DNA from 4 places in the Nonomuraea sp. NPDC049486 genome. Region 1 is predicted to be linked to each of the others. Evidence: riboswitches for the same ligand, from Rfam matches in the RefSeq annotation. Region 1 holds a riboswitch; each other region holds the start of a gene.
The links. A riboswitch is a leader RNA that binds a small molecule or an ion and turns the genes downstream of it on or off. The one in region 1 is predicted to bind cyclic di-AMP.

Region 1 (3,311 bases):
GACATCGTCCCCTGCATCAACCAGATCGAGCTGCACCCGTACTTCCAGCAGCACGAGATGCGCGAGTTCCACGACAAGAACGGGATCCTCACCGAGGCGTGGAGCCCGCTCGGCTCCGGCCGGGGCCTGCTGGAGGACCCGGCGCTGGCGGTGCTGTCGGACAAGCACAACCGCACGCCCGCGCAGATCGTGCTGCGCTGGCACATCCAGATCGGCAACGTGGTGATCCCGAAGTCGGTCACCCCGTCGCGGATCAAGGAGAACATCGACGTGTTCGACTTCATCCTGGACCGCGAGGACATGGCCGCGATCGGGGCGATGAACGCCGGCCGCCGCCTCGGGCTCGACCCCGAGACCAGCGGGTGAATTCGCCTCACATATCGCTTTCGCGGATGAATCTGTACGATCTTCCGCGTGCGTGACTTATCGTGGGGCATCGCGGCGACCGGCGGCATCGCCAGGACAGTGGGCGCCGTCATCGCCGCCGAGCCGGGGATGAGGGTGGCCGCGGTCGGCTCCCGCGACCTGGGCCGGGCCAAGGCGCTGGCCGCGACACTGGGCGCCGAGTCCGCCCACGGCTCCTACGCCGAGCTGTGCGCCGATCCGGCCGTGGACGCCGTCTACGTCGCCACCCCGCACGCCCAGCACCTGGAGGTGGCCGAGGCGGCCATCGCGGCGGGCAAGGCCGTGCTGTGCGAGAAGCCGCTCGCCGCCACCACGGCCGACGCCGAACGGATGGTCCGGCTGGCCCGCGAGGCCGGGGTCTTCCTGATGGAAGCGATGTGGATGCGGTTCAACCCGCTGATCCGCATGCTCGCCGGCGACGGGCGTTTCGGCGAGATCCGCTCGGTGCGCGCCTCGTTCGGCTTCGCGCACCCGTACGATCCCGCGCATCGGCTCTGGGCGCCGGAGCTGGGCGGCGGCGCCCTGCTCGACCTGGGCATCTACCCCATGGGGCTGGCCCAGTTGTTCCTCGGAACGCCGGAGAGCACGCGCATCACCGGCTCGCTGTCCCCGGGCGGCGTGGACGCCGAGGCGGGCGGGCTGATGAGCTATCCGGGCGGCAGGCGGGCGCTGGTGGAGTGCTCGCTGCTCGGCGCCTACTCCAACGACGCCACCGTCGTCGGCACCGGGATGCGGGCCGACATCGACGCCCCGTTCTGGGCTCCGCGGCGGGTCGTGCTCAGCGGGCCGGGGATGGAGCCGGAGGAGCACGCGCTCGACGATCCGGCGGACAACGGGTACGCGGGCGAGCTGCGCGAGGTCCGCGACTGCCTGGCGCGGGGTCGTACCGAGAGCGAGATCATGCCGCTTGACGAGAGCCTTGCCATCATGCGGGTTCTGGCGGAGGCGCGGGCGCAGATCCGCTAGCCGCGGCTTTGAAGACTTGCCAGTTTCTTGCCAGATGCGTTACTTTACTCCGCATTCACGGCATACGTCCGGTTTGCCCGGTCGTGTCCGAGAACACCGTCGTATCGCAGGATCGTCCTGCGACCGCTGAATCCGCCTTGCGCGGAACCGGGGACCCACTTCTTCCGGGGTGAATCGGCGCCTCGCGCGCCGTAGGGCAGCTTCCACGCCCGAACCCGTCAGCTAACCCGGTAAGCGGCATGGAAGCAAGGAGTACATCCCCTCGATGGTCATGCATCGCCTCCCCCGTGCCACCCAACCGCATTACGTCCGCGCCGCCCTCGGCGCCACCTTCGTCGCCTGCTTCATGGGCTCCGCCCTCCCCGCCCACGCCGACCCGGTCAACGGAGACGATCTCTCGCTGACGGCCCAGGCGGAGGCCGGCCAGACCGCCTCCCAGGAGGCGAAGCCCGCCGAGAAGGACAAGATCGACGTCACCGCAGCCCAGGTGCTCGCCCTGGCCAGGGAGCAGATCGGCATCAGGGAGAACGCGCGGGGCGGCGGCACGAAGTTCCAGGAGTGGTACGCGAACTCGCAGCGCGCCCAGGAGACCATCGCCCGTGACGGCGGCCACCCCGCCGCCTACCTGAACGCCCCCTGGTGCGCGATGTTCGTCTCCTGGGTCGGCGAGCAGACCGGCGCCCGCGCGCAGGTGGGCTGGGACGCCTACACGGTGACGCACGCGCGGTGGTTCCAGAACAACGGCCGCTGGGGCACCCTGGCCAAGCCGGGCGCCGTGGTCTTCTTCGCCTGGAACGGCAGCAAGAGCCTCGGCTCCATCCAGCACGTGGGCTTCGTGGTCAAGGACAACCGCGACGGGACGATCTCCACGATCGAGGGCAACACCGGCAACGGGCTCGTCGAGGAGCGCATCCGTCCCAAGTCTCAGGTCGTCGGCTACGGCTACCCCGAGTACGCCGCCTGATTGTCCGGAAGAATCCCTGAGGTGTCGATGCGGACGCCGCTCGTTCGACGCGTCGGCGAGACCGGGATTCGAAGGAGAAGCACCGTGAAGTTCATGATCATCGGAAAGGGCAGCGCCGAGACCGAGGCGGGCGTCATGCCGAGCCGGCAGCTCGTCGACGACATGATGGCCTACAACGAGTCGCTGGCCAAGGCCGGCGTCCTGCTGGCGGCGGAAGGGCTGGCCCCCAGCTCCCGCGCCGCCCGCATCGCCTACGGCCCCGGCAAGCCCAAGGTCATCGACGGGCCCTTCGCGGAGACCAAGGAGATCATCGCCGGCTTCTGGCTGATCCAGGTCAAGTCCCGCGAAGAGGCCGTCGAATGGGCCCTGCGCGTCCCCGTCCCCGAGGGCGGCGAGGGGGTCGGCCTGGAGCTCTGGGAGGTCTTCGACGCGGCCGACATGCCGGAGACCTCCCTCACCCCGGAGACCGCCGAGCGCGACAAAGCCCTCCGCGAGTCCCTGGAGACCAACCCCCCGAACGCCTGACGGCAGCCCCAGGGCGACCCCCCAGACGCCTGCCAAGAACGCGCCACCCACACCCAGGCATGGGTGCCGCCCACGCCCAGGCGCGTGTGCCGCCCTCAACCAGGGCGGCACACGCGCCGGGGACGGCCGTCCGCCGCTTGAACGGGAGCCGAAACACACGCGGGAGACGGCCGTTCGCCGCTCCAGCCGGGGCGGCACGCACGCCTCGGACGGCCGTCGGCCGCTCCAGCCGTTGGCCCGGCACACACCCCGAAGACGGCCATCCGCCGCTCCAGCCGGTAGCCGGGCACACATGCCGGGGGCGGCGCTCCCTGAAAGCGTTTCTCGCTTCCCGCGCTGAGGTGAGTGCCGGGCATGTCCCGGACGGGGTGACCATACGATGGGCCCGTGACAGCTTCGGAGACGCATGGGGCCATCGAGGCCGTGTGGCGGATCGAGGCGGCGCGGCTGA
Region 2 (3,311 bases), on a different contig from region 1:
ATCGTACGGATCGAAACCCAGCATGTCGCTGGGGCTCAGCGTGGACGGCGGCGCGCTGTCAGAGTCCTTGTGATCGATCATTGCGCTTGGAAATGTGCCGACATACGCCGAGTACTTCACGTAGGACGGATCATGTCAATGGCTATGGTCAAGTAGGGCAGATCTTACGCTTGACGGCCTTTGCCGGATGCGTTTACGTAGTCGGGGCGAGCAGCCTTTCGCTCGTGCCAGGACGTCACCGAGTAGTGCTGTTGGGGGGGAGGGCTCCCGATGGATGTGCTCAGTGAAAATGTTGAACTGAGCCATGCAGATCTGGCGTTGCTGGCGGAGCTGGCCAAGGGCGTCACAGTAGACCGAGTGGGGAGGCGCCTTGATTGCAGCGGCCGCACGGTGCGCCGAAGACTGAGGGGCATCTGCGACCGGATCGGGGTGGCCACGGCCATCGAAGCCGTGGCCTGGGCCGCGCGCCGCCAGCTGATCTAGCCGTCAGTCGGCGATGCGCACCGCTCCGGCGTAGGGGCGCCGGTCGAGTGAGGCGATGCGTACGACGTCGCCCGTGCGCGGCGCGTGCACCATCATGCCGCCGCCGAGGTAGATGCCCACGTGGTGCAGGTCGCTGTAGAAGAAGACCAGGTCGCCGGGGCGCAGCTCCTCGCGCGCGATGTGCCTGCCCGCGGTCCACTGGTCGCCGGTGTAGTGCGGCAGCGAGATGCCGACGCGCTGGTAGGCGGCCATGACCAGCCCCGAGCAGTCGTAGCCGTTGGGGCCTTCCGCGCCCCAGACGTACGGCTTGAGCTGCTGGGTGAGGGCCCAGCGGGCGGCCTGGGCCGCCTTGCCGTCGCCGGGGATGGGCAGGGTCACCTTGACGGCCCTGGTGCCGGGGCGGCCGGCCTCGCCGAGCGCGCGCTGGAACAACCGGCTCTCGACCTTGGTGACGAGCTTGGAGATCCGGTCGCGCTTGGCGCCGAGGTCCTTGACGATCTTGTTGACCTCGTCGATGCGGGTCTGGGCGCCGGTCCTGGCCCGCTCGGCCGCGTCCATCGCCTTGGTCAGCTTGAGGACCTCCTCGCTCTGCTGCTGTCGCAGGGCGTAGGTGGTGGCCGCGCGGTCGAGGTAGCTCTCGGGGTCGCCGCCGGTGGTGAAGGCGAGCACCCGGCTGAGGCCGCCCGACATGTATTCGGCCTCGACCAGCTGCGACGCCCTGGTCTTCTTCGTGGCCAGGTCGGCCTCGCTGGCGGCGAGCCTCTTCTTGGCGTTCTCCACGGCCTTCTTGGCCGTCTTGAGCTTCTCGCGCTGCCCGTTGTACTGCTCGGTGAGGGTCTCGATCTCCAGGTGCATCTCCTCGACCTGCTCGGAGAGCTCCTTGAGCGAGGGCTTGGGGTCGGCGGCGACGGTCCCCGCGGGAGCGGCGACGAGCAGCGCGGCGAGGGTGGCGCCCACGATGCCCAGCCTGCGGCCGTAGCCGGCCCGTTCCGGAGGGCGGGCGCGCTCGCCCGCGGAACTCCCCCTGCGGTCGCGCGTGCGCTTCACCAATCGAGCTCCTTCCGTAGCGCGCCGACCGGGCTAGCTGACGGGTTCGGGCTCGGACCGGCCCTACCGAGCGAGGTGCTCGGACTCACCCCTGGTGGCGCCGCTCGAACGCCGCCGGCGGGTCCCCGGCTCCCCTTGCGGGGATTGGGCGCGTCTCCGCGCCACATGCGCGGGGACATCGACGCTGGACACTAATGCACCGAGGGTTCCTGCTCAACCGGAACTACAGACTCTGTAGAGATTTCACAACCGGGGGGTCACAAGGTGGTCTCGTAAAGCCCGGTATGGCAAAGACTTCATGTCCTCTTTGTGCCTGCTTGGACCAGGCATGGAACGGTAGGAAACCTCCAACGCCACAGGTGCTCGTACAGCCACGAGACGTTACAAGATGGGCGCAAGTCCGGGGTTAGGGGTGAGCCGTAATCACAAACTGTAGGCTGGAGGGTCATGGAGCAGGTCGCCGAACGTCCCCTTCCCGACACGCAGGTCCTGGTCCGGCGTGCCCGGACGCCGGACGTCAAGGCCATCAAATTCCTGGTCGACACCTATGGAGGCCCCGGCCCCCGGCTGCTGGAGAAGGCCACGGTCACCCTGTACGAGGACGTGCAGGAGTTCTGGGTCGCCGAGCGCGACGGCAAGGTCGTCGGCTGCGGGGCGCTGCACGTCCTCTGGGAGGACCTGGCGGAGATCCGCACCGTGGCGGTCCACCCGGAGGCGCGCGGGCTGGCCATCGGCCACCGCATCGTCACGGCCCTCATCGACACGGCCAAAGAACTCGGCCTGCAGCGTGTTTTCTGCCTCACATTCGAGGTCGACTTCTTCGCGAGACACGGATTCCGGGTGATCAAAGGCACCCCGGTCTCGCCCGAGGTCTACGCCGAACTCCTGGCCTCGTACGACGAGGGCGTGGCCGAGTTCCTGGACCTGGAACACGTCAAGCCCAACACCCTGGGGAACACACGGATGTTGCTCCACCTGACCTCGGGTGATGCGGATCTTGACTGACAGAAAAGGTGATTGTTGATACCCATGTCGATACGTTGTCCAGGACAGGCATGTGCCCTGACACGTGCCACATGCGCACGCGAAGCGAGGTGACACGGTGAGCACCGGACAGCCGCCGTATCCGCAGGATGAATCCAGCGAGAATCATCCGGGATACGGGCACAACCCGGGACACCCCCATGGGGAGGATCCCGACGCGACGGTCGTGGGCTACAGGGCCGACGACCCCTACGGCCAGGGCCAGTACGGCCAGCAGCCCCCGTACGGGCAGCAGCAGCAGTACGGTCAGCCGGGTCAGCAGGGCTACGGCCAGCAGGGCGCGTCCCAGCCGGGCTACGGCCAGCCCCAGTACGGCCAGCAGCCCGACTACGGCCAGCAGGGTTACGGTCAGCAGCCTCAGTACGGTCAGCAGGCTCCCTCGCAACCCGACTACGGCCAGCCCCAGTACGGCCAGCAGGCCCCTTCCCAGCCTGACTACGGCCAGCAGCCCCAGTACGGCCAGCAGGCTCCCTCGCAACCTGACTACGGTCAGCAGCCCCAGTACGGTCAGCCCCAGTACGGCCAGCCCGGCTACGGCCAGCAGCCCTCCTCGGGTCAGCAGGGCTACGGCCAGCAGCCCTCCTCGGGTCAGCAGGCTTACGGTCAGCAGGGCTACGGTCAGCAGGCCCCCTCCCAGCCCGGTTACGGCCAGCAGCCCGATTCCCAGTCCGGCTACGGTCAGCAGGCCTACGGCCAGCAGGGTTACGGTCAGCAGCCGCAGTCAGGGCAGCAGTACG
Region 3 (3,311 bases), on a different contig from region 1:
CAGGCCGGCAAGGAGCTGGCCGGCCTGCCCCGCGAGGAGCGGCCCACTGCCGTGTTCTGCGCGAACGACCTGGTGGCGATGGGCGTGCTGCAGGAGCTCACCCAGCGCGGCCTGCGGGTCCCCGCCGACGTGGCGATTCTCGGGTACGACGACATCGACTTCGCCGCGGCGGCGGCCGTGCCGCTGTCGTCGATCCGCCAGCCGCGCGAGCAGCTGGGCCGCACCGCGGCGCTGATGCTGCTGGAGGAGGCCGACAGCCCCGGCGGCCACGAGCACCGTCACGTGGTCTTCCAGCCTGACCTGGTGGAGCGGGTCTCGACGGCGCACCCGTGAATCCCGGGCCGAGCTGTCACGTCAGAAGGCATGGGGGCCGAAGCGGCCCCAGGCCACGAACGCGGCCAGGACGAGCAGCACCACGTTGACGGCGATCGCCGGATGCTCCCCGCGCCGGCCGTGCGTGACCGCGGCGCCGATCATGACGATGACCAGCCCGGCCGCCGCCAGCGGGGTGAGGATCGGGACGACGCCGAACGTCGCCGGCAGGATCAGCCCGAGCGCGGCCAGCACCTCCAGCCCGCCGATGGCCTTGACCGCGCCGGCGGAGAAGTCCTCCGTCCAGGCCAGGCCGGAGGCCGCGAGCCTCTCCTTGGGCTGCGCCAGCTTCATCAGCCCGGCCACACCGAACACGGCGGCCAGCAGGCCCGCGACGATCCACAGTGCGAGGTTCATGGGGGTCCCGTTCTCACGCGGCTTGAAATGTTCAACAGGACCCTAGAGGGTGCGGCGGTCCGTCCGTGCGAGCGGCCCTGGCCGGGCCGCTCGCACGGAGACCGCTATCGCTGTGCGGCCGCGGCGCCGGCCCAGCCGAGCAGGGCCTCGGCGGTCTGGAAGCGGCGGCTGGAGCTGGTCTCACCGAGGAGGACGCCGACGAGCCGGCTGCCGCCCCGATCGGCGGCGAAGGCGAGCGTGTAACCGGCGGCGCGGGTGTAGCCGGTCTTGACGCCGAGCGCGCCGGAGGTGCCGAGCAGGCGGTTGGTGTTGCGCCATGAGTACGAACGGCGCTCGGAGGTCGCGGGGACGGTGTGGTACTGGGTGGAGGTGACCTTCTCCAGGGTCGGGTTCTCCAGCACCTTCTGGGCCAGGCGGACCTGGTCGCGGGCGGTGGAGTGGCCGCCGCCGCCGTAGGGCATGCCGTCCGCGTTGACGTACAGCGTGTCGTTCATGCCGAGCTGCCGGGCGGTGGCGTTCATCGCGGCCACGAACTCCTCGACGTCCGGCCCGTACGTGCGCGCGAGCGCGTGCGCGGCGTCGGCGCCGGAGGGCAGCATGAGCGCGTGCAGCATGTCCTCGACGGTCAGCGTGTCGCCGGCGCGCAGGTGGGCGACCGCGGCGCCGCCCCTGGCGGCGTAGCCGACGTCGGCGGTGGTGACCTCGACCTTGTCGGTGGGCTCGGCCCGCTGGAGCACCACGTACGCGGTCATCATCTTGGTGAGGCTGGCGACCGGCCTGCGCAGGTCGGCCTCCTTGCTGAAGTGGACCTGGCCGGTGGTGGCGTCGACCAGGTGGGCGGCCGTGGCCAGGACGGCGGGGGCGGCTTCGGCCTGCGCGGCGTCGACGGGGGTGGCGACCGGCGGGGCGGCGTGGGCGGCGGTGCTGCCGGCGGTCAACGCCGCGGCGGCGACGGCGAGGCTGATCAGCGCTCCGCCGAACCGGTGGGTGACGTTCATCTCGGGGCTTGCTCCTAGCTTCCATGCCGCCTACCGGGTTAGCTGACGGGTTCGGGCGTGGAAGTGCCCTACGGCGCGTGGTGCGCCGATTCACCCCGAGGGGAATGGGTCCCCGGCTCCGCGAACGGATTCGGCGGCCGTGCGCTCCCCGGGGGTGGGGCACGCACGGTCTGGGCAAATGAAGCCTCAACGTAATGCAATCTGACAAACGTCGCAACTCGCCATGATTAGGACTTGACCTCCGATATCGCCGGTCATGCTCCCGGCCGGACGACCATCAGCACGACCACGGCCGCCCAGACCAGGTTGTAGAAGCCGGCGAGCATGGACAGCGCGCGCAGCCGGCTCCCGTCGTCCGGGTCGCGCAGCGCGTCCCGCTGGCGCGGGTAGATCTGGGTCGCCAGCAGGACGGCCGCGACGCCGGTCAGCACCATCGAGGCGACGATCCAGAGCTCCCCCATCCGGCCCTGCGCGAGGGCCATCACGATGCCGACGGCGGGCACCACCAGACCGAACAGGCTGTAGCCGCGGGTGATGCGGTGCAGGGCGGCGGCCACGGCCGGGCTGCGCTCGCCCTCGCCCGGCGGGCCCGCCACGGGGGCGTAGCGGGGAAACAGGCTCGCGGCCACGGCCGAGCCCCCGACGAACACGATGGCCGCCAGGACGTGCACGGACAGCAGGACGTGATCCCTCACGTTCGATCCTCCAACCTTCAGGGTGACTGAAGCTTAGCGGAAGCTTCAGGCACTCTGAAGGTTGTCCCACCTCCCAGCCGGCGGCGGAGGCGCCCTTGACGGTTGTGGTGTTGGCGTTAACACTTGGCACACATCTCTCCACCAGCAAGTGAGCACGACGAAGCAACCAGTTGTGTTAGCGCTAACACAACTGGTCGACCCCACCCCCCAAGGAGTCCTCGTGTTGGCTTCCCTGCCGGGCACGGTGCGCCGGATCCTGACGCTCGCCGTCGTCACGATCGTCCTGTCAGCCCTGTTCACGACCGGCCGCGCCCAGGCGGCGCCCGGCCCGTCCTTCACCAACCCCGTCGTCCCGACGCCCAACAGCGCCGACCCGACGCTGGTCTTCCACAACGGCTTCTACTACTACGTCGCCACGACGTGGAACTCCGACGTGGTCATGCGCCGCTCGGCGACGATCGCCGGGCTGCGCAGCGCGCCCGAGCAGGTCGTCGTACGGACAGGCGGCAACACGATGTGGGCGCCGCACCTGGAGATGGTCGGGAGCCGCTGGTACCTGTACTACTCGGTGGAGCAGGGCAGCCTGCCCCGCCGCACCCACGTCGCCGAGAGCGCCGGGTCCGACCCGATGGGGCCCTACACCGTCCGCGGGATCGTCAACCTGATGCCCGACAACGGATGGGCGATCGACGCCAGCCTGCTCAAGCTCGACGGCAACCTCTACATGACGTTCTCGGCGTTCGCGTCCGACGGCCTGCAGTCGCTGTTCATCGCGCCGATGTCGAACCCGTGGACGGCGAGCGCGTTCGGCAGGCGGATCTCGGCCCCGACCCTGGACTGGGAGCGTCAGAACGGCGCCGTCAACGAGGGCTCCTTCGCGCTGCAGCGG
Region 4 (3,311 bases), 440 kb from region 1:
GCCATGGCCGTGGTCTCCTCCGACCGCGAGGTGGCCGAATCCGTCCGGCGCATGGGAGCCAGACCCGTTTCGTCTGCTTTGCTGCTGCGCAGGCTCGGCCGCGCCTAGATTACAAATCAGTGTTTGGGTGAGACCTCACCTTCCACTTCTGTACTATTTCGCCCCAGATGTATTCCCCCTGGGAGGCGAGCTGTGAGGTTGGGCCGGGCGCCACTGGCCGCGGGTCTCGTGATCGGGCTGATCACTCTCCCCACGGGAGGAGTGGCCGCCGACCCGCAACCGACGATCAGTCAGGCCAAGGCCAAGCTCGAGAAGCTCAACGACAAGGCCGACAAGGTCGTCGATCGCTACAACACGGCGACGGAGAACTACAAGGCCGCCAAGAAGCGCTACGACAAGCTCAACGCCGGCTACAAGCGCAAGCTCGCCACCGTCGCCGAGCTGCGCCAGCAGGTCGTCACGATGGCCGTCGACGGCTACAAGATGGGCCGCGACCTGACCTCGATGCCGACCATGGTGACCGCCGAGAACCCGGGTGACCTGCTCTACCAGATGGCGCTGACGGAGCGGCTGACCGCCGACCGCGCCGGCAGGCTGGCCGCCTTCGACCGGGAGAACCGCGGGCTCAAGACCGAGCGTGACAAGGCCCAGGAGGCTCTGGGCGAGGCCGACGAGGAGCGCGACAAGGTCAAGAAGGAGCGCTCCGAGATCGAGAAGCTGATCGCCCAGCAGAAGAAGCTGCTCAACCGCCTCGGGGCCTACCGCGTCGGCGACCCGAACAGCACCGGCGTCAAGTACACCGGCCCCGCCTCGGGGAGCGCGGCGGCGGTGCTCAACTTCGCGTACGCGCAGATCGGCAAGCCCTACCAGTTCGGCGGCACCGGCCCCGGCGGCTGGGACTGCTCCGGCCTGACGCAGGCCTCGTGGCGCGCGGCCGGCGTCTCCCTGCCGCGTACGACGTGGCAGCAGTGGGCCTGGGGCGCGAGCCGGAGGGTGTCGCTGGACGCCCTGGAGCCCGGTGACCTCATCTTCAGCGAGGGGCTGGGCCACGTGAGCATCTATGCGGGAAACGGCAAGATCGTGCACGCGCCGCAGACCGGTGACGTGGTCAAGGTCGTCCCGCTCTCCGCGTACGGGCGCCGGCTCGTCGGCGCGGTACGCCCGTGAGCCGCTGAAACGTCTGTGACTGATGTGACAGAAGGGCTCTGACACATCGTCAGGGCGGCAAGTGTGAGTATGGTCACATCTGGGTAACGGGACTGGCTTGCCAGCAGGGATCCGCGGGTCTGACAGCGGGCTTGTCAGATCGTCATGTGCTTACCGTGCCTTTGCCAGCCCATGACTTCAGGCGTAGGTTCTGGCGTCGCGGCGGACACTCCATGCCCGCCGCCGGCCATCGCCGCCGCGCCGCCGGCGCCGCGACGTGGACGAACAAGAATCCGCCGGTCACCGCCGCATCTCCGGGAACCTTCACCCGGGTGGTGGCCTGCCGAATCCGTGCAGCCAGGAGGCACGGAGCCGGGGAACCATAGATCCCGTCATTTCAGGGCGGGATCAGGGGTGAATCGGCGCGGCGACGCGCCGTAGGGCGACTTCCAGGCCCGAATCCGTCAGCTAACCCGGTAGGCGTTCGTGGAAGACTCAAGGAGCAATCCTGTCTACCTCCCCTAAGAACCCCCGTCTGTCTCGCCTTGCCGTCAGTGGCGTGGCGCTCAGCATGACCGTGACGGCCGGAGGGCTGGCCCTCCACGTCCCGGCGGCGCAGGCGGACACGGTGATCGCCCCGGCCGGAGCTTCGGTGACGACGGTCGAGGCCGTCAAGACCACTGCTTCCAAGAAGGCGACTTCGAAGAAGGTCCTGTCCAAGAAGCAGGCGAAGGCGGCCCGCCAGAAGGTGAAGGCCCACAAGGCCGTCGCGGTGGCCAAGAAGCAGATCGGTGACCCGTACCGCTACGGGGCCACCGGGCCGCACGCCTTCGACTGCTCAGGTCTCGTCCAGTTCGCCTGGCGGAAGGCCGGGGTCAAGATCCCGCGCGTGACGAACAGCCAGTTCGCGGGCATCAGGAAGAAGGTCTCCTACAAGAACCTGAAGCCGGGTGACCTGATGTTCTTCCGCGGGCTCGGCCACGTGGGCATGTACATCGGCAAGGGCAAGATGGTGCACTCGCCGAGCTCGGGCAAGACGGTGCGCGTCGAGAAGCTGAACGGATGGCGCAAGTCGTCGTTCGCCGGCGCGGTACGCCCCGGTCTGTGACCGATCGCGAAGGCCCCGCCCCTGACTGGGGGCGGGGCCTTCGTGATGCGTGGGACGGGCGTCCCGCCGCTAGCATCGGACAGCATGTCCGGGATCGTGGGCCGTCGAGCGGTGGTGACGGGGCTGGTCCTCGCCGTGGCCGCGGCCGGCGGGGCGGCGCCGGAGTCGTGGTCCGCCGGGGTGCCCGACGAGCTGGCCGGGGTGCGGGAGCTGTGGCGGGGCGAGCTGGGCGTCGCGCGCGGCGAGCGGGCGCTGGTCGCCGGGCAGCGGGCCGATCCCGGGCTGCTGGCCGATCTGGCGCGGCGGGCCGACGCGGCGGGGCGACGGGTGTCGGGCGTGCTGGGCCGGCCCGTGCGCCCGCTGGTGCTGGTGCCCGCGTCAGGAGAGCAGGCCGCGCGGCTGGCCGGCGTCGCCGACGTGCGCGGGCTGGCGGCGGTGGCCGACGGGCGGCGGGTGATCGTGGTGCCCGAGGGTTTCGCGCGGCTCAACCCGACCGGCAGGGACGTGGTGCTCGCCCATGAGCTCACGCACGTCGCCGCTGGCACCGACGGGCTGCCCGGCTGGCTGTACGAGGGATTCGCCGACTACGTGGCCTATCGGGACGCGGGGCTGGCGGTCACCGTGGCGGCGGCCGAACTGGCGGCCGAGGTGCGGGCGGGGCGGCTGCCGGACGAGCTGCCCGGGGCCGGTGACTTCGGCTCCCGGGGGGACGCGCTGGCGCGGGCGTACCAGGAGGCGTGGCTGGCGTGTCGGTTCCTGGCCGAGAGCGCGGGCGAGGGGACTCTGGTGAGGCTCTACCGTGATGCCCAGAGTGTCGGCACCGACCGGGCACTCGCCGCGCGGGGGCTCACGCTCGGCGGCCTGACCCGGGGGTGGCGCGCGTACGTGCGGGACCAGCTGGGGTGAGAGGACGCGAAGTGGACGACGGCCACGACAGGAACGCCGCCGCGGGCGAGCAGGCCGGGACCCGATCCGGCGGCGAATCCGCCCACGAGAACGGTCCGCGCCCGGATGACGGACAGACGCCCCCAACGGACGGCGGGCCGGAGCCCAAGGA

Region 2: linked by a shared signal. The riboswitch ahead of AB0K05_RS13455 (C40 family peptidase) and the one ahead of AB0K05_RS07810 (CHAP domain-containing protein) in region 1 are both predicted to bind cyclic di-AMP.
Region 3: linked by a shared signal. The riboswitch ahead of AB0K05_RS39955 (serine hydrolase) and the one ahead of AB0K05_RS07810 (CHAP domain-containing protein) in region 1 are both predicted to bind cyclic di-AMP.
Region 4: linked by a shared signal. The riboswitch ahead of AB0K05_RS05760 (C40 family peptidase) and the one ahead of AB0K05_RS07810 (CHAP domain-containing protein) in region 1 are both predicted to bind cyclic di-AMP.

The regions. Positions count from the first base shown of each region.
Region 1 covers NZ_JBFAPV010000002.1:617,093-620,403, reverse strand. The annotation lists gene AB0K05_RS07820 (aldo/keto reductase) at 1-366, shown strand, start outside; gene AB0K05_RS07815 (Gfo/Idh/MocA family oxidoreductase) at 415-1,371, shown strand; cyclic di-AMP (ydaO/yuaA leader) riboswitch at 1,486-1,623, shown strand; gene AB0K05_RS07810 (CHAP domain-containing protein) at 1,637-2,335, shown strand; gene AB0K05_RS07805 (YciI family protein) at 2,429-2,860, shown strand; gene AB0K05_RS07800 (RNA polymerase sigma factor) at 3,248-3,311, shown strand, end outside.
Region 2 covers NZ_JBFAPV010000004.1:215,411-218,721, forward strand. The annotation lists gene AB0K05_RS13445 (cytochrome P450) at 1-81, opposite strand, end outside; gene AB0K05_RS13450 (LuxR C-terminal-related transcriptional regulator) at 271-483, shown strand; gene AB0K05_RS13455 (C40 family peptidase) at 487-1,530, opposite strand; cyclic di-AMP (ydaO/yuaA leader) riboswitch at 1,537-1,691, opposite strand; gene AB0K05_RS13460 (amino-acid N-acetyltransferase) at 1,978-2,535, shown strand; gene AB0K05_RS13465 (RDD family protein) at 2,633-3,311, shown strand, end outside.
Region 3 covers NZ_JBFAPV010000021.1:51,420-54,730, forward strand. The annotation lists gene AB0K05_RS39945 (LacI family DNA-binding transcriptional regulator) at 1-333, shown strand, start outside; gene AB0K05_RS39950 (DoxX family protein) at 355-729, opposite strand; gene AB0K05_RS39955 (serine hydrolase) at 834-1,727, opposite strand; cyclic di-AMP (ydaO/yuaA leader) riboswitch at 1,740-1,873, opposite strand; gene AB0K05_RS39960 (hypothetical protein) at 1,982-2,422, opposite strand; gene AB0K05_RS39965 (family 43 glycosylhydrolase) at 2,643-3,311, shown strand, end outside.
Region 4 covers NZ_JBFAPV010000002.1:180,931-184,241, forward strand. The annotation lists gene AB0K05_RS05750 (NYN domain-containing protein) at 1-108, shown strand, start outside; gene AB0K05_RS05755 (NlpC/P60 family protein) at 193-1,167, shown strand; cyclic di-AMP (ydaO/yuaA leader) riboswitch at 1,478-1,644, shown strand; gene AB0K05_RS05760 (C40 family peptidase) at 1,706-2,254, shown strand; gene AB0K05_RS05765 (hypothetical protein) at 2,339-3,160, shown strand; gene AB0K05_RS05770 (M48 family metallopeptidase) at 3,157-3,311, shown strand, end outside.